DNA from 3 places in the Acetobacterium sp. UBA5834 genome. Region 3 is predicted to be linked to each of the others. Evidence: riboswitches for the same ligand, from Rfam matches in the RefSeq annotation. Region 3 holds a riboswitch; each other region holds the start of a gene.
The links. A riboswitch is a leader RNA that binds a small molecule or an ion and turns the genes downstream of it on or off. The one in region 3 is predicted to bind cyclic di-GMP.

Region 1 (7,937 bases), on a different contig from region 3:
GATAATCCAGGGTGCATTGACCGTTGATGTTTTTAGCAGCATTTCATCCACCGCTATTTTATACACCTCCCATTTATCACGGTTGCGCCAATCCTCATCTGTTATTTTCCACTCTTTATCAGGGTTTTCTTCCCGGCCAGTGAAACGCCTTAATTGCTCATCCTGATCAATCTGCAACCAGAATTTAATGACAATCGCTCCCCAATCGGAGAGCTGTTTTTCAAATTCATTGATTTCCCGATAACTCCGGTCAAATTCCTCCTGGGTACAAAATCCTTCAATTGGCTCCACCATCACCCGGCCATACCAGGTTCGATCCCATACCCCCAAATGACCGTTTTTGGGGATATCCCGCCAGAAACGCCAGAGATAATGATGCTTTCGTTCCAGATCACTGGGGCTGGCAGTGGGATACACCGTATACCCCCGGGGATCAAGGTTCCTGGTCAGTCGTTTAATGCAACCGCCTTTGCCACCGGCATCCCAGCCTTCAAACCCGACAATCAGCGGAATCCGCCGCCGATAGAGCTCGAATTGAAGCAAGCGGATTTTTTTCTGAGCTTCTTTAATCTGGCGCTGATATTCTTCTTCGCTGATGACCTGATCAAGAACAATGCCATCGAGAATCTTTGACTGAAACGGCATATCACCTTCATGAATCAACGGTTTAAGTTCAATTGCCGGGGCCTTATTGACCGTTTCGATGGCTTTTTCCAGCCGTTTTTCCAGGACACTGAAAACCTTGATCAGAGCATAGTCTTTTTGTTCGCCTTCGATAATCACCCAGGGAGCACAGTCGTTGTCGGTCAGCTCCAGTCCCCGGTTGACCTTTTCATAGAGCTTATCATAATGCTTGTTTTCTTTTTTATCCCGAGGGGTTACCCGCCAGGCTGTGGCATCATTTCCCAGCAACTTGTTAAAGCGTCTTTTTTGTTCCTTTTTGCTGATGTGAACAAAGAACTTAAAAATAATCATCCCATCATCCGAAAGCGCCTGCTCGAATTCATTGGCCTGTTTCATCAGCCCCTGCATATTTAAGGCATCAATTGATTTGCGGTAGACCAGGTCGCTGTAATAACTGCGGTTAAAAATAGCGATCTGACCTTTCTCCGGCGTTTTGGTCCAGTAACGCCATAAAAACGGACGAAAAATCTCGTCCTCACTCTCCTGCTTTTTGAAATTATGGACCCGAAAAGACCGTGGATCCATGGGCATCAGCAATTCGTTGATCAGGGTTCCCTTGCCAGCTGCATCCCAGCCTTCAAACAGAATTAAGACAGGAATACCCATATCGTGCAGGGTTCGCTGCAGTTCACCTAACCGTACCGTCAGTCGTTCTTTTTCCTGGCGGTAGGTTTCTTTGTCGATTGTTACACCTAAATCAATTTTTTCCAGCATGATAGCCTCCTAAATAAATATGATTTTGTATGAGATAACATTTCAAACACAAGCGCCCCGTGACAGGCGCTTATGGAAGTAGCAGACAATGGTATCAGTTTTTCTGGAGTGTTTTTTAAGTGCTCGCAGCGCTGTTGATCCAACTGATCGTTGCCGCAAAAAAAGGGCGTCTCAAAAGACGCCCTCATCAGTTATATAAATTTTTCATAAATTGCGTCCAGGTTGGGATTGGACAAAGTTTCCATGACATAGTCGGCATACTCTGAACCCGTGGCGCCTGTTTCCCGTCCGGTGAGCACCAGTTTTTTCTCGTACAGTCCGCAAATGTCCAAAGCTTTTTGAAGCTGCTCAGCTTTTTCATTGTAACCAATATGCACCAGCAACATCCCGGCGGCCCGAATAATGCTACAGGGATCGGCATATTGCCCCCGACCCTCTTCCACCATTCGTGGCGCTGATCCATGAATCGCTTCGAACATGGCATATTGTTTGCCGATATTGGCTGATCCAGCCGTACCGACACCACCCTGAAACTCAGCCGCTTCATCAGTTAAGATATCACCATAGAGGTTTGGTAAAACCATCACCTTAAACTGACTACGTCGTTTTTCATCCACCAGTTTGGCGGTCATGATATCGATGTACCAGTCATCCATTTCAACAGTGGGATAGTTTTTGGCAATCGCTTTGGCCGTATCTAAAAATTTACCATCAGTGGTTTTGATAACGTTGGCTTTCGTCACTACGGTCACTTTATTTTTACCGGATTTTTCCGCAAAATCAAAGGCGGCCTTGATGATTCGCTCTGAACCTTCCTGGGTCGTGACGGTGAAATCAATGGCAAGATCATCATTGACATGGATGCCCTTGCTGCCAACAGCATAAGCTCCTTCAGTGTTTTCCCGATAGAAGGTCCAGTCAATATTCTTTTCCGGTACCGATACGGGTCGAACGTTGGCAAATAAATCCAATTCTCGACGCATCGCCACGTTGGCACTTTCGATATTTGGCCAGGGGTCACCCTCCCGGGGGGTAGTTGTTGGTCCTTTTAAGATTACATCACAGGTTTTGAGTTCTGCTAAAACCTCATCCGGAATCGCTTTGCCGCAGGCGGCCCGATTTTCAATGGTCAAACCGTCGATGATTTTAAAGACAATTCTGCCCGTTTTAACGTCATCGGCCAATAAAAATTCCAATACCCGTTGGGCTTCAGCTGTAATAAATGGCCCAATGCCATCACCACCGACAACACCGATGATAATCTGTTCTTTTGTTGTAAAATCAGTAAAATCCTTTTGAATCGCCATTTTTTCGATGCGGGTCAGTTGTTCTTTAATCAGCTCTCCAAAATGGGCTTTTGCTCGTTCAATTTGTTCTTCGATCAAGTTCTATCCTCCGTCAAATCAATTTATTAGGGTCATATATCATTCTTAAGGCACTATCTATTGCCTTAAGCTTTGGACATCATACTTTTAAGCCGTTTGATGGGCTGGGTGTTTTTAAAAACCAGTTCATGCGTAGCCACAAATTTATCCACTGCCGTCACAACCCAGCTGCCTAAATTTGCTGGTGGAACAGGCGTCAGTGGAAACATGTGCTTGACGATCATGTCGGCCTGACGTTCATCAATATCAAAATATTTTTCGGCATTTTCCAGGGCTGTTTTAGGATGCGAAAAGCCATGCATCTCTTTGATTCGATCCAAGCCCTTTCCGGTTTTCACCTTTCCCTGCCAGGACTCCAGAAAAAAATCATGGAGGGTTGCGCCCCGGGCAATGGAGGCATAATCCATACCTAAAAATCTGGCTACGCGATAGGAGTAATATCCAACTGCGACTGAATGTTCATACAAACCATTGCCATGGTGATCAATTTCTCTTAATTTTTGGAATTCACTGTGTGTTATAATATCGCCAACAATGGTTTCAAACTCATCATAATACTTTTTTGTTTCCATTGAGACCTTTCATTTGCTCTTATTTATTCAGCAATGCTGAACAGATGCTTCGAATATTATAGCATAATACCTTTATTTTTAGTTAAAATTATCGGAGATGTTCTGAAAAAAAACAAAAAAAGATTCGAATCTTCTGAAAACCATGTTAAACTGATTAAAAAGAACAGGAAGGATCAATCATGAAGATAAAAAACATACTCATCGGAACCGGTGTTGTTTTCGCCACCAGTCTGGCGCTTTATCACACCTGTGTGATAAAGAAGGGCAAAACCTTTGCCGCCAGTCTGGATAAGAGTCCCGAATCGCTGGATGAAGCAGTCCTATATGGCGGTAAAATGAAAGACTACCAGAACCAAACGATGCAGGATACCAAAATCGGCGCCTTCTTTGGGGGCATGCAGCTTGATTTTTCGGAGGTGATCACCGATAAAGCTGCTTATCGCATGGATATCAGCATCATTAATGGTGGTTTGAACATCATCGTTCCCAACAACTTTAGACTGAAAATAGTCGACACCTGTAAATTTGGCGGTATTGCCGATCATACCGTTTGTCTAGATCCAGATAATTCAGTGGCCCTTTCGGTTTTTGCCGACGTCACCTGCGGCGGGCTGAATTTTGAAAATGCCCCGGAATAAAACACTTACTCCCCAACAAAAAAACTGAAATCCAGGCTAAACTGATTTCAGTTTTTTATTGACAAATGCTTCAAATTCAGGGATATTCATCGGCTTGGCATAAAAAAAGCCCTGGGCGATATCACACCCCTTCTCTTTAAGAAAATCTACCTGTTCCCGGGTTTCCACCCCTTCGGCAACAGTAATCAGATCGAGATCCTTGGCCATATTCAGCATACTGGTAATGATCTTTTCCCCCCGGGCATTATCCGTCGATTCGCTGAAAAAGGCCTTGTCCAATTTTAAAATATCTGCGGGCAGGTTTTTCAGAGTATTGAGAGATGAATAGGCGCGACCAAAATCGTCGATGGAAATATGAAAGCCAAAATCTTTTAAATGATTCATAATCTCAACCATCTGGACATCATTATTAAAAATAGTGCTCTCAGTCAGCTCAATTTCGATCATTTTAGGATCTACCTGATAACGATTAGTAATCGTCAACAATTCTTCCGGTAACAGCATATTTTCCAGATGAAGCCGGGAAAAATTAACTGAAATAATCATATTGGTCAGTTGATCCATCTCCTTTTCCCATTTCGCCAGCAGCTTGCACACTTCTTCAAACATATAAGTATCGATTTTTTTAACAAAGCCATTTTTTTCAAACAAGGGAATAAATTCATTGGGTGGCAGCATCCCCCGTTCGGGATCATTCCAGCGCACCAGCGCCTCGGCACCAATAATTTGTTCATCCGAAAACAGATATTTGGGCTGGAGATAAACTTCAAACTCGCCACTTGCTAACGCTCGCTCCATTCTGTTTTCAATTTCATTTTCTAGAATCAGGGCGGCTCGCATCGATTCTTCGTAAAATGCATAGCTAATCTGGGAATTATCTTTGATCGACCGTTTAGCCATATTGGCACGATCACTAAGGGTATTAATATCCAACTCCGTTTCGCCAATCAAATAAACCCCCATGGAGATACTAACGATGTATTTCTGAGAATAGCCATTGATTTTGCAAATCAAATTTTCCAGCCGCTGAGAAAACTCTCCGTAGCCCTCATACTTCATTAAAATACAGAAATTGTCGGTTGCCATTCGGGCAAACAATTCCTCTTCGCAGAGATAATTTTCTAAAATTTTCGCAATGGCGGTGAGAATTTCGTTACCCGTCTGGTGCCCGTATAAGTCATTAATGGCCTTAAACTTATCGATATCAAAAATTACCATCGCATAATCCTGGGTCTGATTAGAGTCCATGATTATTTCACAATCTTTTTTAAACTTAATCCAGTTGGAGCAACCGGTTAAAAAATCAAAATCCTGAAGTTGCTTAAGTCGCTGGATTTCTTTTTTAAAGGTGCCGATGGTAAGATTGCTGTTCAAACTGATCATAAAGAGACCCATAAATGCCAGACCATAGAGAAGTATTTCCTGAATCACTCCTTGGTTCTCCTGGGAAAAAGACACAAAATTAACGAATCCCATCAACATGACCAAAAAAAACAACGCAAAGCTGAGGACTATAAACCTTTTTTCGTCATACTTCTTCACCATTACCTCCTAAATCGTTAAATCTATTTGAGTAACTGGCTGACTTAAAAAAGTCCCTTTAGCTTTGCGTCACTATTTCACAACAGTTTTGCCCTGTAATTTAGTATTCTTTTTTATCTCGGTACACAGATCTTTTAAGGAATGTAAAAAGACAATTCGTATTGTTTTTTTGATATTGTATCATAATTGTAACGATATGTCTTGTGCTGATTATTCAATTTTTTATTCTTTATTTGCCACAAAGCCGGTCATTTGACCATAAAACAAAGATACAAATTTGGGGCGCACTGGGGTCTGCTAGAGACGTTCTTCCAATTCCACCGTCAGATCTTCATAACCCGGTTTATGCAGCAACGCAAACATGTTCTTCTTATAGGCTTCCACCCCCGGCTGATCAAAGGGATTAACCCCCAGTAAATAGCCGTTTAGTCCGCAGGCTTTTTCGAAAAAATAGATCAGTTTGCCAATATGGAAGGCATCCAATTTCTTAAGCTTAATAATCCCATTAGGGACTCCGCCATCAACATGAGCCAACAGGGTGCCCATAAAGGCTTTTTCATTAACCGCATCAATTTCCCAGCCAGCAAGGTAGTTGAGTCCTTCCAGATTCTTTTCGTCCCGGAATACCTTCAGGTTGGACTGGTCTTCTTCGATGACGATCACGGTTTCAAAATGGTTTTTGGGGCCGTCCTGAATCATCTGTCCCAGCGAATGGAGATCGGTTGAGAAATGCACCGAAGCCGGAAAAAGTCCCTTACCGTCTTTGCCGTCACTTTCGCCAAACAATTGTTTCCACCACTCCGCCAAATACTCCAGGGAGGGATCATAATCCACTAAAATTTCAATATTTTTACCGCGGCTGTAAAGGACATTTCGATACAATGCGTATTGAAAACATGGGTTTTTTTCAAACTCTGGTTTGTTATACTCCTGATATCCGGATTTTCCACCATCCATCAACCCATCGATATCAATCCCTGCTGCAGCGATCGGCAGCAAACCGACGGCGGTATAAACGGAGTAACGACCTCCAATATCATCGGGAATAACAAAGGTTTCATAACCTTCTTCATCAGCCATAAACTTTAAGGCTCCTCGGGTAGCATCCGTTGTCACAAAGATCCGCTCCTGTGCCCCCGCTTTGCCATACTTTTCTTCCAGAAACTGTTTAAAAAACCGAAAGGCGATGGCCGGTTCAGTGGTAGTCCCGGATTTCGAAATGACATTAACACAGACTTCCTGATCCTTCAACAAGGCCAGCAGGTTCTCCAGATATTTTCCGCTGATATTCTGACCGGCAAAATATATTTTAGGGGCTTTTCGCACCGCTCGGGGTTCATCATTGTAAAAAGGACTGGTCAAGGCTGTGATCACCGCTTTCGCACCCAGATAGGAGCCACCAATACCAATCACCACCAACGCATCACAGCGATCCTGGATTTTTTTTGCCGCCTCTTTAATCCGGGTAAATTCATCCTGATCAAATTGAACCGGATAGTCTACCCAGCCCAGAAAATCATTACCCATCCCGGTTTTATTCATCAACTCATCATTGGCTTGAGCCAACTGTTGATAGCGACTTTCAAACTCACTGGAATCTATATTTGCATAAGAGAGATCGAAACGAATACTCATAATTCTTACCTTCTTTCTTAAATATTAACATATTTTCATTTTACACTATCAGTGATTGGAGTGTCAATTAATGTTCATTCACCAATCTGAAAGAAAGTTGAAATGCAACGGATCTTTGAGCCAATGACCGCATAACAGGTGACTTTTCTGATTTGATATGATAAAATGGGCAAAACCAAGAAAAGAAGAGGTGTAAAATGGAAACGCGAGTACTGGGACAAACCGGATTAGAAGTATCCCTTATTGGCTTTGGTGGCATTCCAATCCAACGCTGTAACCAATGGGAAGTTGACGAAATTGTTGAAAACCTTATTGAAGAAGGTGTTAATTTTATTGATACTGCCAGAGCTTACACCAACAGTGAAGAAATGATCGGGGAAGCGTTGAAGCAATGGGGCCGGGAACATTTTTACCTGGCTACAAAAACACCAAAACTCAGCTATGATGAGGTGCTAGCTGATGTGAACACCAGTCTGGCTGAGTTACAAACCGATGCCATCGATTTATATCAGTTCCATAATGCCAAAACGATGACCGACTACGAAACCATTATGAGCCCCGGGGGTGGATATGATGCGCTGGTCGACTGTAAAAAACAGGGGCTGATTAAACATATCGGCATTACCTCCCACTCTTACGAAGTGCTCGATCGGGCTCTGGATGAAGATAAATTTGAGACCATCCAGTTTCCTTATAATATTGTCGAAAACCGTGGCGCACCGCTCTTTGAAAAAGCCAAGCAAAAAAATGTCGGGGTCATTATCATG
Region 2 (7,937 bases), on a different contig from region 3:
CTATATTATCATCCCCCGGACCGACTGTTACTCTCCATGCTGCGCGATGACCAGCTGGCGTGGCATCCTGATACTTAAACAAATTAATCTGGGAAATTGACTTCTGATTATATACTCCGTCCAGCCAAGGCAGATCTGCACTCAAATACCGGTACATTTGATGGCTGGCGTTGACTTGGGATGTTCCATACAACTTGTCACCTGGATGAAAAGTCTTGTAGCGATATTGAACTTCGCCTGAACTGAGACTGACGGCCAAACCATTTGACCACGGATCTCCACCACCCGTTCCAGTATTGTTACTACCATCCGTCATATCCGTTGTTCCGCTATACTCGGTTGCCACAGCCTGAGCTGCTACATAGACTTCTCTCGCTTCGGCAATATAGGCTTTACCTTTGGCATCTGCCACAAATCCCAACATGGTTGGAATGGTAAAGGCGGCTAAAATAGCAAGCACCACTAATACCACGATAATTTCTACCAGGGTAAAACCTTTCTGTAGTTTTACTCTCTTTTTAATATATTCCATCACTCCCCCTTTAAAATACAATAAAGCTTCTTTCTTTGTGATTAATAAACACGAGTTGGCACTCCATCTTTCTTATTCCAGGGGACATTCGGCCGCAAATTGCCCTCTTTGATAAGTTTTTCTACCGTAATCGTTGCATCACTATACCAAATGACGTGATCATTTTTTACATAGTACACTTGTTTTACCGCACCTTCCTTACCGGGTGTCTTATCCATTATAACGAACCAGTAGGAGTCCCCTTTTTGATAAGTACTTCGGTAATTACCGTTAGAGATTTTCAAATCATTACTGAGGTATTTTCTCATTTGCAAACTTGCTGCTTTATTAGGGTTACTACTACTATTATTAGCACCAGATACCCAGTACGAGTTCAAGGCATCAGCAGGATTATCGCTTCCCGTCTCTAGGTTTTGACCAGTTCCAATATATTCTGTCGCCACGGCCTGGGCTGCCACATACACTTCTCTGGCTTCGGCAATATACGCTTTTGCTTTAGCATCCTCAACAAAGCCCAGCATCGTCGGAATCGTAAAAGCCGCAAGGACCGCCAGCACTACCAGTACCACAATGATCTCTACCAGGGTAAAGCCTTTTTCTAATCTCACTCTTTTGTTTTTCTCATTCATACGCCCCTCTTTTCCTTACTCATACTCAATAATATCAATCCAAAATAATAAACAATACTGATTTTACCAAACCACTCAGACTTATGAACACTGACTAGATCTATTTCAATTGATCGTAGCTTATTCTATTTAATAGTTATATTTTTCAACCAGTGCATTATTTTTTTCAATGGTTATTCGGTAGCCATTTTTAAAATAAACGACCTTTGTTACCTTTGCAGTCTTTCCAGTTGATTCGTCCAATCCCACCGTTACCCGCCAGGCCGACTGCTCCGGTATTACTTCTGTTTTAGTTGGAGTCGTTGTTTTATTTTTAATAACATTAAATTTCGAAATTGTAATATCCGCTCCCAGATAATTATCCATCTGGCGGCTAGCCCTAACTCTAGACAGCTCGTACTCGTCTTCACCCGGCTTCCACTGGCGCCGTTCCTGAATTGTATATGAGCTTAAACTGTTGCTCAAGCCTTCCCATTCCACTAAATCTCCACTTGTTGGCGCCCCATCGCTCAACTCTGTTGTCGCACTGTACTCCGTCGCCACGGCCTGGGCTGCCACATAGACTTCCCTCGCTTCAGCTATATAAGCTTTTCCTTTGGCATCCGCCACAAATCTCAGCATCGTTGGGATGGTAAAAGCCGCCAGAACCGCCAGCACCACCAGCACCACAATAATTTCCACCAGGGTAAACCCTTTTTTGCCGCTGATCTGTTGCTTAAACCACTTCATTAATCTCCCTCATTTCGATAATAATTATGGCTTGTTTATCTTGATGTCGTATACTAACATTCAATTTTTTTGCACAAAAAAAGCCACCCCTATGTGTGGCAGCTGGCTGTCCTATTATCTGGCGTATAAACCGCCACCATAACGTAGACCCTGAAGCTTTGCGTCACAGACTTTCATCTGATTTGCTCTTCGCTCTCTTAGGGTAATTCTTTTTCAATTAAAAGTCAAGTTAATCTTTTTACAAATTTTTAATGGGATAAGGTGGTTTTTCAGCCAAGTGTTTTTAACTTGTTCATTTTATGAACAGGTTCTGAATTTTCAACCGTGTTGTGGGCGGTCACGGACCGCCCCTACGGGTTAGTGCTGGGGATTGGGTTCGTTTTAAGAATCCACTGCGTCCGGGCGGTTACGAACCGCCCCTACAAATTATAATTGACGTTATTTTAATAACAGGCTACCGCCCAAAATACTGATTAAACTCCTGCTTGTCACTGGCCCACTCCAGGCCGACTTCGTAGCTTATTTTCTGGTCGCGGACCAGCATCGCCAAATCGGCATTGAGGGTTTTCATCCCATCCCGGCCACCGGTTTGCATCACCGAGGCCAGCTGGTGGGTTTTATTTTCACGGATCAAATTAAGCACTGCATCGGTACCGATCAGCACCTCCAGAGCGGCCATCCGGCCCTCGCCATCGGCCAGGGGCACCAGCTGCTGGGTGACGACCCCTTTTAAAATGCTGGACAGCTGGGTGCGGATCTGCTGCTGGCTGTGGGGGGGAAAGACGTCAATGATCCGGTCGATGGTATTGGCAGCGCCGATGGTATGCAGGGTCGACAGCACCAGATGGCCGGTTTCGGCTGCGGTGACGGCGGCCGATACCGTTTCGTAGTCCCGCATTTCGCCCACCAGAATAACATCCGGGTCTTCCCGCAGGGACGAGCGCAAAGCGGCGGCAAAGGAGCTGGCATCGACCCCGATTTCCCGCTGATGAACAATGCTGTGCTTATGGGCATGCTTATACTCCACCGGGTCTTCAATGGTTAAGATATGGACCGCCCGGTTGACATTGATATAGTCAATCATCGAAGCCAGAGTGGTGGATTTCCCGCTACCAGTGGGCCCAGTAATTAAAATCAGGCCCCGGGGCTCCGATGCCAGCTTGCGGATAATCGGTGGCAGCTTGAGTTCCTCAAAGCTGGGGATGGTATCGTTAAGGAGGCGGATAGCGGCGGCATAGCTGCCCTGCTGTTTATAGATATTGACCCGCTGCCGCAGCCCTTCCGGGGTAACATGGCAAAAATCCAGGTCACTTCCATCTTCCAGCTTTTTGCGCTCCGCCGGGGTCAGGATGCTAAAAATCAGCTGTTCAATAATCTGCGGGTTGTGCTCAAAATCACTTTGATAGAGCTTGCCGTTTTTTCTAAAAACCGGGGGCAGGTCCCGGGATAAATGAATGTCTGAACAATCGTTGCGGCGGCCATAGTTGACCAGATCTAAAAAACGCATTCTCAGGCTCCTCCCTATTCCACATAGTATGATAATTTAAGAAATTCTTCCATCGAAGTGATCCCCTGGATGGTCAGATTGGCAACACTTTTTCTAAGCGGAATCAGCTTCCCGGTTTGTTCCACATAGTTATAAATATCCTCAATCGGTTCTTTCCGGGAAATCAGATTGCGGATGGTTTTATCAATCGCCAGAATTTCATGGATGGCGGTTCGGCCCTTGTAGCCGGTATTGTTGCAGATATGACAGCCCCGACCCCGGTAGAGGGTGGTCAGCCGGGGTTCTCCCAGCAGTTCTCTTTCAAACTCTGAGGCGACGTAGGCTTCGCGGCAGTTGGGACAGATTTTCTTGACCAGTCGTTGGGCTACCACCCCGGTCAGGGAGTTGGCCACCAGATAGGGTTCGACGCCCATGTCCTGGAGCCGAACTACCGCCGACACGGCGTCGTTGGTATGGAGGGTGGACAGCACCAGATGACCGGTAATGGCCGAACGGACGGCAATCGAGGCGGTTTCGGTGTCCCGGGTTTCGCCGACCATGATAATGTCAGGGTCCTGCCGCAGGATCGAGCGGAGTCCCACATCAAAGGTCAGCCCGGCCAAAATATTGACCTGGGTCTGATTGATCTTGGGCAGGTTTCGTTCCACCGGATCTTCGATGGTGGCAATATTGACATTTCGCTGACTGAGCATTTCCAAAATCATATAAAGGGTGGTGGTTTTGCCACTACCGGTGGGGCCGGTAATATAGACCACCCCATGGGGGCTTTGCAGCATCTGGAGGATTTTCTGATAATCCCCATCGTTCATCCCGAATTGACCGGCATGATCCAGGGGGACGTTCATACTCAAAAACCGCATGACCATTTTTTCACCGTAGACGGTAGGAATACTGGAGCTACGGACATTCATTTCAACCCCATCAATACGGATCCGGAAGTGCCCATCCTGGGGCACCCGCCGCTCGGCAATATCCAGATTGGAGAGGATTTTGATCCGGGCAATCAGGGACTGGTGGAGGTTATTGGCCAGGGTCAGGTAGTCGACAATCAGGCCATCGATCCGCAACCGGATAATGGTTTCTTTTTCAAAGGGCTCGATATGAATATCACTGGCCCCGGCGTTATGGCCTTTTAACAGCACCGAATTGACCAGATTGACAATCGGGGCATCGCCCTCATTGGTGAGAATATCCTCAACAAATGACAAACTGCTGCCCTCGACGGTTTTATTGGCGGCTTTGGCAGCTTTTTTGGCTTCAATTTCGGTATAGGTTTTGCGGATGGTCTCGAGAATCACTTCCCGGGTGGCCAGCACCACATCGATGTTCATATTGGTAATCAGCCGCAGGTCCTCAATGGCATAAAAATCGAGGGGGTCATTCATGGCCACCACCAGGTGGTTGTTTTCTTCACCAATCGGAATCAGGGTATATTTAAAGGCAATATTCTGGGGGATTTTTGCGGCAGCTTCCAGATCGATGGGGGTATCCTGCAAGTCCAACACCAGCACATTCAGCCGTTTGGACAGAGCCGTCAGCAGCTGATCCTCGGTGACATAACCATATTCAACCAGGATCGCTCCCAGTCGCTTGCTTTTATCGACCTTCTGGTAGGCCAGGGCTTCCTGAAGCTGTTCTTCTCGGATAAAGCCGGCGTTAATTAAGATATCACCAATACGAATGTTCTTAGTTTCCATTATCTTCCTTTTCCAATACCTTCTGGCATTTTAAAAAATCTGTTCTTCAAATTCAAAAACCGTCATCGGCTTGCCAAAATAATAGCCCTGGATAATATCGCAGCCCAAAGACCGCAGCAGATCGACCTCGGCTTCGGTTTCAATCCCTTCGGCCACCACCGTCATCCCCAGTTTTTTTATCATCTTAATGACAGACTCCACCACAATCAGATTCTGCTCCCGCTTGAGATGACTGTTGAAAAAACCCTGATCCATTTTAATGACATCCAGGGGTAAATTACCCAGCAGATTGATGGAGGAGTAACCGGAGCCAAAATCATCCATGGCCATTTTAAAACCGTAAAGACGAAAAGCTTCGCCGATCTCAATCATCCGATCAACATTTTCAAAAATGCTGGATTCGGTCAGCTCGATTTCCAGATTGCTCCGCTTGATCCGATACTGATTGGTAATGTTTAAAACCCGTTCAACAAAATCGCTCTGTTTAAGATTCTTACGGGAAAGATTAACAGAAATGGAAATTTCCGGATAACCGTCTGTTTCCCAGCGTTTCAGAATGCGACATACTTCTTCCAGCATAAACATATCCAGCTTTTTAATAAACCCGGTTTGTTCAAAAATGGGAATAAACTCCCCGGGTGAGATCAGCCCTTTGTGGGGGTTTCGCCAGCGTACCAGGGCTTCACAACCACAATAGCGGTTGGTGTGGAGATTGTACTTGGGCTGCAGATACATTTCAAACTCCTGGTTTTCCAGGGCATCTTCCATTTGATCGATAATTTCTTTTTCATCGCCAATTTTTTTCCGGAAAGCATCGGAATAGAAAAACCAACGCTGGTTCTCCGCCGTCTTGGCAGCAATCCGGGCCATGTTGGCCTTTTCTCGGATTTTTTCCAGATTCCCGGTTTTATCTTCAATGATATAAATACCAAAATGACAGGACAGCTTTTCCTTAATCCCGATAGTCTCTCGCCTGTCATTTAAAATCTGGATAAATTCTTTAATCCGCCGGATTATTTTATCCTGATCGTCACAGACGCAAAGAATCGCAAAATGATCGCCCGAGACCCGGGCATAGGTTTCCTGCTTGGCCATCCGCTTTTTAAGAATCCCAACCACCAGTCGCAACACCTGATCGCCCTTTTCATGGCCATACTCTTCATTAATAAAACGGAAGCGGTCAATGTCAAAGGTTAACAAGGCACATTGATTGCAGTTTTTTGATTCCAGAATTTCCGTAGCTTCCTGTTTGAATTTTTGCCAGTTGTTACCGCCGGTAATCTCGTCGACATAGGCAACCCGCTCTAGCCGTCGCTTGGAGCGGTATTGAAAAATCAGAATGATCACAAACAACAAAGTCATCGCCAGCAGCGCCGCAACAATCAGCGAAAAGGAATACCAGCTGATCTGCTGGGTTTGGGTGCTGACCACCTGGGTTGGTACCACAGTCATCATATACCAGTCATTGATAGCCAACGGTTTATAGATGGTATGCCGCTCCATTCCCCCATAAAAGCTGGTAAAACTGCCACTTTTACCGGCGGCCATGTTGGCTGCAATGGTCTCGAAAGTGTCGCCATCCCGCAGCTCGGCTTTTTGCATGCGCTCCAGCACATTCTCAAAGTCGCCGGGGCTATTGACATGCGTCGAGGTGACCACTGCATCGCCATTGGCCTTGACAATATAAGAATACCCCTGACCCGCAAAGCTTTCCACTTCCAGATATTTTTTTAAATCTTCGGTGTTGACCGAAGCCAGTACCAGTCCCACCACCTCGGTGCCCCGGTAAATCGGGACGGCATAAACATTGATGGGCTTGTCATCGGTGTAATCGTTGATGGTATCAGAAACAGTTGCTTTGCCATTGATGGCTTCCTTAAAATAATCCCGTTCTGCCACATTTACTGACAAACCATCGGTTGTCAGTGATGTACCATCCGGCAACGCAATCCCCATCCGTTTATAGTGTCCTTTTGTCGCCTGCAGCGTGATCAGCTTCAGCATGGCATTTTGATCATAGTCGCCATGGGCTTCGATCAGTCGGGCGGTGGTCTCCAGATTTTCCAACTCATTATCGACCTTGCTCTCAACCAGGGCCGCCCCCCGGGTGCCAACTTCGGAAAGATATAAAAAGGTCTGCGCCTTTAAGGCGTTATCGATCAGAGTAACATAATACCAGCTCAGCGCAAAAAAAAGAACAACAGTTACAATCGCAATAAAACTGGCTTTAATCTTTTTTGATTTGACAATCATCTGTTATCCTTTCGTTTTTGTTGTTATATCGTTCCTTCCATTCTACCAAATAAAAAGAACTTATTCAATGCGATTGAATAAGTTCTTTTGTTAAGAATCCCGCTTTTTAGCGAATATCTTTAATATCCACCAGTTCGATTTCGGCCATGGTGCGATTGGATTTCAGACAATCCAGGAGCGCCTGGGCGGTATCGAGGGAGGTCAGCAGGGCAATGGAGGTTTCCACGCATTTGCGACGCATCCGGACGTCATCATGATGGGGCATCCGGCCCTTGCTGGAGGTCGAAATGACATAGTTGAGCTTACCACTCTCAATCAGATCGCCAATATTGGGCTTGCTTTCGGCCAATCGACGAACCACCTTGGTGGGGATATTGTTTTCGTTGAGAATCAGGGCGGTACCGACCGTTCCGTAGATGGTAAAGCCCATTTCATGGAACTGGCGGCCAATTTCGACAATTGCTTCTTTATCCCGGTCTTTAACGGTCAGCAGCACGCCGCCGGAACGCTCCATACTCCGGCCGGAAGCCACCAGACCTTTATACAGGGCATCAGCAAAGGTTTTGGCGACCCCCAAAACTTCGCCGGTG
Region 3 (7,937 bases):
TGATAACCAGATCTTCTTCATCTTCGCTGTCTTTAATATCAAAATCAATCAGCCCCATTAAGACTGAATCGGGGAGGGCATTATTGAACTCGTAATACTGCTGTTCTTCCACCTCGATTATTTCTACCAAACTGTAAGTCTGCAGAATTCCTGTTATATGAGAAGACACCAGCCGGGCATAATTTTCATAAATACTGAATAAATGCTTAAGTTGTTCTCTGGTAAAAAGCTTTGGTCTTCTAAAATCGTAATCTTTAACCTTCTTACCGGCCACCGGACTTGGCGCTTCAGGCTCGTCCTTACCACTGATCAGGCTGCTTAAAAGGCTATCAATTTGACTTTGCGAAAGAATTTCTGCCATTTCATTTCTCCTAAGTGTTTGTCTCTAATTCTATTGTGCAACTGTATCTGTTCCTGTCGCAATGTCACTGAAAAAATCTTCAGTCTCGGAAATAATGATTTCAACCCGGCGATTTTTGGCACGGTTTTCTTCGGTATCATTGGGTGCGATGGGCCGATACTGACCAAATCCCACTGACAATAATTTTGCCGGATCAGTAATATAACCATTCTGTAAGAATCTTAGCACCTCATTGGCACGGCTGCTGGATAAATCCCGATCATCAACTGGTGAATCAGCCTGGGCCGTGTGTCCATCAATTCGGATTGATTTTATAGTCGGTTCCACGGCCTTAAAGGCCTGGCCAATATCTGATAAAATCTGCTGTCCACCGGGTTTAATCCGTGAACTGTCGGGTTCAAAAAAGATCGATGACATAAACTTGATCGAAACCGCTTTTTCATATTTTTCGATACTAACTGCATCATCTAAGCCATTTTCCTTAGTATACTGACTCAGGTATTGGTAGAGATCTTCCAGATCAACGATCTCTTCCACCGAAATGTCCTCGTTTGGGGATGTTGAACCGTCTGATTCAGTCGCTGTTCCGGTCGTTTCATATACTGCAGCTGGATTAAATATCTCAACCAGTTGCTTATACTTTGCTGCATCCAACGTTGACATCGAGAAAAGTAGGATAAAGAAGATTAAAATCAGGGTGATCATATCTGCATAGGTATTCAGCCAGGCATCTTTATTGATTCCTTTTTTGTTCTTATTACGCTTGCCCATAATATATACCCCTATTTTTAACTTTCAACAGCTTTTCCTTTTTTACCTTTGGATTTTCCACCTTTTGACGGGGCTTCACCATTCGCTTTCCTGATTTCTTCTTCCGTCAAAAAGTTCATCAATTTATCTCGGATGTATTTGGGGTTCTCGCCTTCTTTTATGGCAACTACACCCTCAATAATCAGCTCCTTGATTAGCAGATCCCGCTCCTGAGCAATTTCCAATTTACTGGATACTGGCATAAAGACACAGTTTGCCAGTACCGATCCATAAAAGGTCGTAATCAATGCGACCGACATATCAGAGCCCAGGGTGCTGGCACCACCTTCAAAGCTCATGTTTTTTAGCATGTTTACCAAACCAATCAGGGTTCCGATCATCCCGAAAGCCGGCCCCAAAGCAGCGCCCATATCATATATTTTTCGTTCGAGATCATTTCGTTCTGAGATATAATCGATTTTTTGATCAAACCAGGATCTTAATTTATCCGGCTCAATGGCATCGACAATTCGCAGGACGCTTTCCTTAAGAAACTCATCCTGAATATCGGCTGCCTTTGCTTCCAGAGCCAACAATCCCTTACGTCTCGCCTCTTTGGAAAGTTCTGTCAGTATATCCACATATTCCAGAGGATCTTGTTTACTTTTAAAAAATATCATCTTTAAATGCTTCGGGATATGTTTAAACGATTTGATTGGAAAAGAGGCAATCAGCACGAAAAATGTTCCACCGATGGTTATAAACATACTTTGAGGATCAATAAAATTCATTAATGCCCCAATATTAAAACCATTTGCAGAACTGAATGTCATCCCAAAAAACATCGTAAAGACGACTAGGACATAAGCAATGATTGTTGAAATTTCCATAAATTTATACTTCCTGTCAGATATTTAGTGGTTAACGGCTAAAAATATTTCGTTTGTATGCAATAATCTTTGATAGTACCTGGGCTGAACTTTCGTTTACCACATAGTGTTTGCCATTCGTCAGGCGAATGGTGGTATCTGGTTTTTCTTCAATAATTTCAATGATCTCACAATTAAGTAGAAACTTTTCATTCTTTTGTTTGTTTAATCTAGTTAATTCTATCATATTTCCACCTTAAAATATATTTTTTATTTTCATAGTATAACCTAAATAGAAGTAATTTTCAACTTTTTACTAAGTAACAGCCAGATACCAAAGGGGTGCTCACCCCTTTGGTATCTGGCCAGGATAAAAAGCTCATCCCGAAGGATTTCTTCCCTTCGGGTGAGCTCTTCTTAATCATTATTTGCTATCGTTTCAGGTTAATCAATTCTTCCAAAATAGAGTCAGAAACTGTGATGATTCGTGAATTTGCCTGAAAACCACGTTGGGCAACAATCATGTCAGTAAATTCCTGAGATAAGTCAACATTTGACATTTCCAGATTGGCTGATTCGGTTCCCCCAGTGCCATTGGTTCCGGCTTTGGTCGCAACCGGAGTTCCAGAGTTTGCGGATTCCATAAAGTAGCCATTACCATCTTGCAGTAAACCATCGACGTTGGCAAATTTTCCAAGTGCCAGGTAGCCCAGGGTTACGGGTTTGTCACTTCCGGCTTCGATTTTTCCGACTAAAGTATTTTCTATCGGATTTGTATCCAAATTTTGGACAATATTGTCAAATGCTGTTGGATCTACATTTAGCGTAACTGTACCACCCGTTGTACTTGTAAGTGCAACACTGCTATCTGTTGTCGGATCAAACTCAATGTCAGTACCTTGGGGGGTTCTTAGGTATTCTGTTACCCCACCCTGGTTTTTAACCGTTGCTACTACTGAAGTAAAACCATCTAAAGCGATTGTACCAATATCCACACCGCTCTCTAAATCTGCAGCAGCCGATACTAGTTTTGTTGTATCAATTTTAAGTCCAGGCAGATTTGCAAACGTTAAAATCCCACTTGAAGATAACGTTCCTGTCAAGTCTCCTGTTATTGGCGTCGTTTCGTCTTTAAGTGTGAGGTTTGCTGGATCCAGTGTGTACACATTACCAGTTTTCGTCAATGTCAATGTTCCAACAACATCTGCGGTTGGCTCAATTGAAAGTGCTGCTATCTCAGTGCTGGCAGCATCGACATTCACCATTTCTCCAACTGCCAGTTGAACATTGCCCGTATAATTAGAATCTGTTGGAAGCGTCATTCCAGTTAACCACGTATTTCCCGCCGTTTTCGTAAATTCTGGATCCCCAGCTTTAATCCCGGTAATCTCGCCCGATTTACCAATGGTGATGCCGGTATATTTAGCCAATTCTGCTGGCGGAACGTTAATTGCCTGAAGATCATCAATTGCCAGAGTACCATTGGCATCGAGAACAGGATTGTTATCCACATCCAGAGGTATCCCCATAACCTTGCTACCCGCACCATCGGTTAGATTTCCCAAGGCATCAAATTTTAAATTACCAACCCGGGTATAACGGTTTGCTCCGGCCTCCGGTTGTACAACCAGATAGCCTTCACCAGCAATATAGACATCCAGGGCTCGACCAGTGCTGGCTCCAGAGGAAATAGTGTTGAGCATATCAATGCTGGCTACCTTGGCACCATAACCCAACTGGCTGGCATTGGTCCCGCCAGTCGTGTTGGTTGCCTCAGTAGCGGTTGATAAATTCTGATAAAGTACATCACTGAAGACCACTCGACTGGCTTTAAAGCCGTAAGTATTAACATTGGCAATATTGTTACCAATTACATTTAATTTGGTCTGGTGGGCTGCCATCCCGGAAATTCCTGAGTATAAAGATCTGATCATTTTTGATTCCTTTCTGTGCCGTTCGAAGCTTATCTGTCGGTCAAAGCTTCCAGTCTCCTCATCGAGGTCCAACTATATAAACACGGCACCATCAATATCATTGAATAGTTTATTTTTCATTTCGTTTTTGTCCATTACGGTAATAACTCGTTTATCTGCCGCATTGACGATAAATGCTGAATTATCCATCATAATTAATGCATTGCCAATCCCTTTTTCCTGAGCTTTGTCACAGGCATCTCCCAACTTTTCCAAATCACTGTCAGACACTTCAATATTACGCTGTTCTTTTCTGATACTGGCGTGTTTGGTAAATGTGACACTGTTTTTTATTTGTTGATCGAGAAGCTCACGAAAGCTATTTTCGCTTTTTTCCGGATTCGTGACTTTTGAGGCCTGATTTGTGGGATTGGTTATTTTTTCGGTTTGTCGAATGATGGCATCATTTAACCGATAAAAATTTCCATTGATTCTGTCCGCCATTGGATCACCTCTTCTTAAACATTAAATGTCAATTATTCTGATTTCGCCTGCGTAACTTCCATAATACTGCTCATCGGATAAGACACACCGTTTACAATCACCTGAGCGTCACCATTATATAAATTGACACCTTCTACTGTCCCGGCAACAACATGAAGCGAACCATCTGAAGCGTTTTCTGCCAGCGTAATGTCTTTTCCAATCAAGCTCATTGAATAAACTGTTTTAGTCATTTCATTCAGTTCAGTCAAGGCCTGAACCATTGAAAACTGCGCCATCTGGGTCGTGTATTGCGAGGTATCTGCGGTATTATTCATATCCTGATTCTGCAACTGGGCCACCATCAACTTGAGAAAATCATCCATATCCATCGATGTGCCGGTTTTCTTTGTCGAAGTAGCTGTTGTTGCTGATGTCGTTGCTGCAGTACTTAAATAATTATTAATATTATCAATCGCCATTATATCTTCCTCCTTAAATCAAGTAATTCACACGGTGGTTCGTATAGTTCTGGAGATTCTGGGGAATCAATACCGATTCGTCTTCGTCACCATTTGTTGTGATGCTGTTCAATACCCCGCTGTTTTTTATAAATCGTTCTCTTAACAGAGCCTGATTTTGATTTTGATTGGGATCAGAACCATTGTTCATCATAAATGTTGCATCCTGACTATCACTGCTTTGCTCTACCGGGGTATTTAAGTGCACCGTTTCCACTTGAACATTCTGAAGCGCCAAACCTCTAACCAGTTGATTAATTTGGTTTCCCAACAGTTTTTGGGTTTCCTGGCTGGCGGCCATAATATCAATGATGAGTTTTCCCTGATCGAAGCTCAATTTAACATCGATATCGCCTAAATTATCTGGTGACAGGGTCATTTGAAATACCATGGGCTTGTTGGGTTCGAAATTCTGAAGAATTTTCTGCTGAACCTGCTGAGCGACCTCTGTTTTGGTCGTTACTTGAACTTCTGCGCTTTTGTTTGAATTAACCCCGGCCATATTAATTTCCTGAACACCATTTTCACCCAAACTCTGTTTTTCTGTTTGATTGATCTGGTTGGTTTGAACATCGATTTTAAATTGATCGGCCTCAGATTCTTCCGTTAAAACAGGTTTGTTTGCTCCATCAACCGCAATTTCAGATTTGTTTTCCAACGGTTGATTACCCTGTAGTTGTTGGCTTTCATCAACGGTCTGTAAATCAGAACCATCGACTTTGATTGACTGGCTAACCAATTCCTGATCCGGGTTGCGTCTATTGGTTGTAACATCAACTAAATCCAACTCAGACCCAACGGTTTTTTGCAACTCCGGTTCGCCTTTAATTTCGAAAACCGTTCCATCATTCAAACGTTCACTGTTTTGCACCACTACCGGTGTGACTTCTTCCCTGATTTCTTCAAACGGTAACATACCTTCTAACGCAGGTGACAGTAATGGCTGACTACTCTCCGTTGTCACGGTGAGCATTTGCCCCTGTTCACCCATAGCTTCCGGCTCTTCAACTCCTTGAATACCTAATTTCAGGTTAAGCCTTGTCAGCGCTGTTTCGATACCTCCCTGAAAACTCTGGATAGCCATTAACTGTGTTGAATCCAGTGTTGATAAAGAACTTGTTCCCCGTTCTTCATCGCTTTTTTGCTCCGCAATCTTTGGTTCTTCAACTTGATCATCAACAGTCGTGACTTCACCATCTTTTACCAATGTTTGATCGCTTTGCCGTCGATTGTTTTCCGCAATCGATTTGGCTTCCCGCTGATTCTTTCGAACCTTCTCCGCATGATGATCCGCATGACTGATCGTCTGTTTTGACTGATCCAGCAAATCCTTAAATTGGGCGCTTTTTTCATGTCCGCTTGTCTGACTGGTGGATGGATTTTCTGATTGTCCACTCATCCCTCTCAATCCTGCCATTGTCGACCTTCCTGTCGCTTGAAACTCTAAATTCATTGCCTACCTCCCTTCGTAAATTTGATTATTACCGATACACAATCATACCGCTAACATGATCGAACAATTCAAATTGTTCGTTTATTATAACAGCCGAAACGGCTGTGATAATCATATGTATACTATATAAGCCAAAATAACCGCTGTAAACATCTAAATCACAAATTAAATTGGATCTTAAGAAAACTCCTATTTTAAATAACAATTATTCCCGCTAAAAGAATCTTTCCTGAAAAACAAACCGGCCATTATTATATAACAGTCAAGGAAAACCCTGCAACTCATTTTATGGTTAATTTCTGACAAAAAAAAGCAGCGACAATACCGCTGCTCATTATGGTTATAACCATCTTAATTGCAACTGGCTGTCATGTACCATTGTATTTAGACCCTGTAGTTTTGCGTCCTTACTTTTCAATAAGTATGCCAATATTAGGTTGTTATAATATTACGATATAATCCTCTCATTGTCAATGAAAATATTACTTTTCTTAAGGTAAATTTCTTGTAAATACCTCTATTTAGCTGTATTTATCTATGTTACGACCCTATCTGGTTGGTTGTATTTATTGCTGACTATCTTCCATTTCATTGTCATAATCATCTTTGGCAATCAACCCCTGATGCAGTTTTAAGCCCAAAATACCCTGGGCAATGTTCGAGGCATGATCACCAACCCGTTCAATATTGGTCAACAGATCCAGAAAAATGACTCCGGCATAAGGATTGCAGATTCCCTCGTTAAGGCGACGGATGTGGTCATCCTTTAAGCTTTCTGTCATTTCATCAATTTCTTCTTCTTCATCAAGAATTTTATAGCATAAGCTTGACTCTTCTGTTTCCATTAATTCTACCATATCCCTGAGGGTGTTGGAAGTCAAACTGATTAAATTTAACACTTCCTGATTGGCAATATCACTAAAGATGATTTTGTTAGTCGCCCGCATTTCAGCCAGCTCCCCGATATTCATGGCATGATCGCCAATTCGCTCCAGATCATGGCTCCCTTTCATGACAAAGGCCAGGCGGTCATTTTCTTCTTCTGACATATTTTCGTTTGAAAGCTTAACCGAGTATTCCACGATGCCCTGTTGAAATTCATCAATGCGTTCTTCCCGCTTGATTATTTCTTCAACCAGCTTTTCATTCCCATCCATGATGGATTCACAGGCAATTTTAAAATTCTTAAAACTCATTTCGGCCAGGCGATTTGTTTCTTTGACAACCTGACCTAAAGCAACGGAAGGATTATTGAGCAATCGATCATCCAATTGCAATCCTTTTTCTTCTTCTTTCTCCGGATAGATCCGATCCAGAAAGGTGACAAAATAACCAATCAGGGGAAATAACACAATGGTGTTGGCTACATTAAAAAAGGTATGCGCCATGGCAATTTGTCTTGCCACATTAGGAACCACCTCACCGCTGCTACTGATAAATACGCCGGAAATACCGACAATGAATTCATAAATGGGATTAGTCGCCATGATGCTGTCCATTCCGACCAACAGGATCATCACCCAGATAGCTCCAAATACATTAACAAACAGGTGGATAAAGGCCGCTTTTTTTGCAGCTGTGGAGGTA

Region 1: linked by a shared signal. The riboswitch ahead of B3F51_RS11255 (putative bifunctional diguanylate cyclase/phosphodiesterase) and the one ahead of B3F51_RS05735 (flagellar hook-length control protein FliK) in region 3 are both predicted to bind cyclic di-GMP.
Region 2: linked by a shared signal. The riboswitch ahead of B3F51_RS02865 (prepilin-type N-terminal cleavage/methylation domain-containing protein) and the one ahead of B3F51_RS05735 (flagellar hook-length control protein FliK) in region 3 are both predicted to bind cyclic di-GMP.

What each region holds. Positions count from the first base shown of each region.
Region 1 is NZ_DJGY01000055.1:43,939-51,875, reverse strand. It holds gene pap (polyphosphate:AMP phosphotransferase) at 1-1,398, opposite strand, end outside; gene B3F51_RS11270 (isocitrate/isopropylmalate family dehydrogenase) at 1,590-2,783, opposite strand; gene B3F51_RS11265 (phosphohydrolase) at 2,849-3,355, opposite strand; gene B3F51_RS11260 (LiaF domain-containing protein) at 3,535-3,993, shown strand; gene B3F51_RS11255 (putative bifunctional diguanylate cyclase/phosphodiesterase) at 4,030-5,424, opposite strand; cyclic di-GMP riboswitch class I at 5,563-5,638, opposite strand; gene B3F51_RS11250 (glucose-6-phosphate isomerase) at 5,833-7,170, opposite strand; gene B3F51_RS11245 (aldo/keto reductase) at 7,368-7,937, shown strand, end outside.
Region 2 is NZ_DJGY01000012.1:82,983-90,919, reverse strand. It holds gene B3F51_RS02875 (prepilin-type N-terminal cleavage/methylation domain-containing protein) at 1-532, opposite strand, end outside; gene B3F51_RS02870 (prepilin-type N-terminal cleavage/methylation domain-containing protein) at 574-1,161, opposite strand; gene B3F51_RS02865 (prepilin-type N-terminal cleavage/methylation domain-containing protein) at 1,291-1,890, opposite strand; cyclic di-GMP riboswitch class I at 1,985-2,087, opposite strand; gene B3F51_RS02860 (type IV pilus twitching motility protein PilT) at 2,345-3,397, opposite strand; gene B3F51_RS02855 (GspE/PulE family protein) at 3,412-5,094, opposite strand; gene B3F51_RS02850 (bifunctional diguanylate cyclase/phosphodiesterase) at 5,125-7,347, opposite strand; gene carB (carbamoyl-phosphate synthase large subunit) at 7,454-7,937, opposite strand, start outside.
Region 3 is NZ_DJGY01000028.1:1,303-9,239, forward strand. It holds gene B3F51_RS05700 (flagellar motor switch protein FliM) at 1-361, opposite strand, end outside; gene B3F51_RS05705 (OmpA/MotB family protein) at 392-1,132, opposite strand; gene B3F51_RS05710 (motility protein A) at 1,150-2,001, opposite strand; gene B3F51_RS05715 (flagellar FlbD family protein) at 2,033-2,227, opposite strand; gene B3F51_RS05720 (flagellar hook-basal body complex protein) at 2,412-3,914, opposite strand; gene B3F51_RS05725 (TIGR02530 family flagellar biosynthesis protein) at 3,987-4,397, opposite strand; gene B3F51_RS05730 (flagellar hook assembly protein FlgD) at 4,430-4,858, opposite strand; gene B3F51_RS05735 (flagellar hook-length control protein FliK) at 4,872-6,314, opposite strand; cyclic di-GMP riboswitch class I at 6,704-6,788, opposite strand; gene B3F51_RS05740 (Na/Pi cotransporter family protein) at 6,917-7,937, opposite strand, start outside.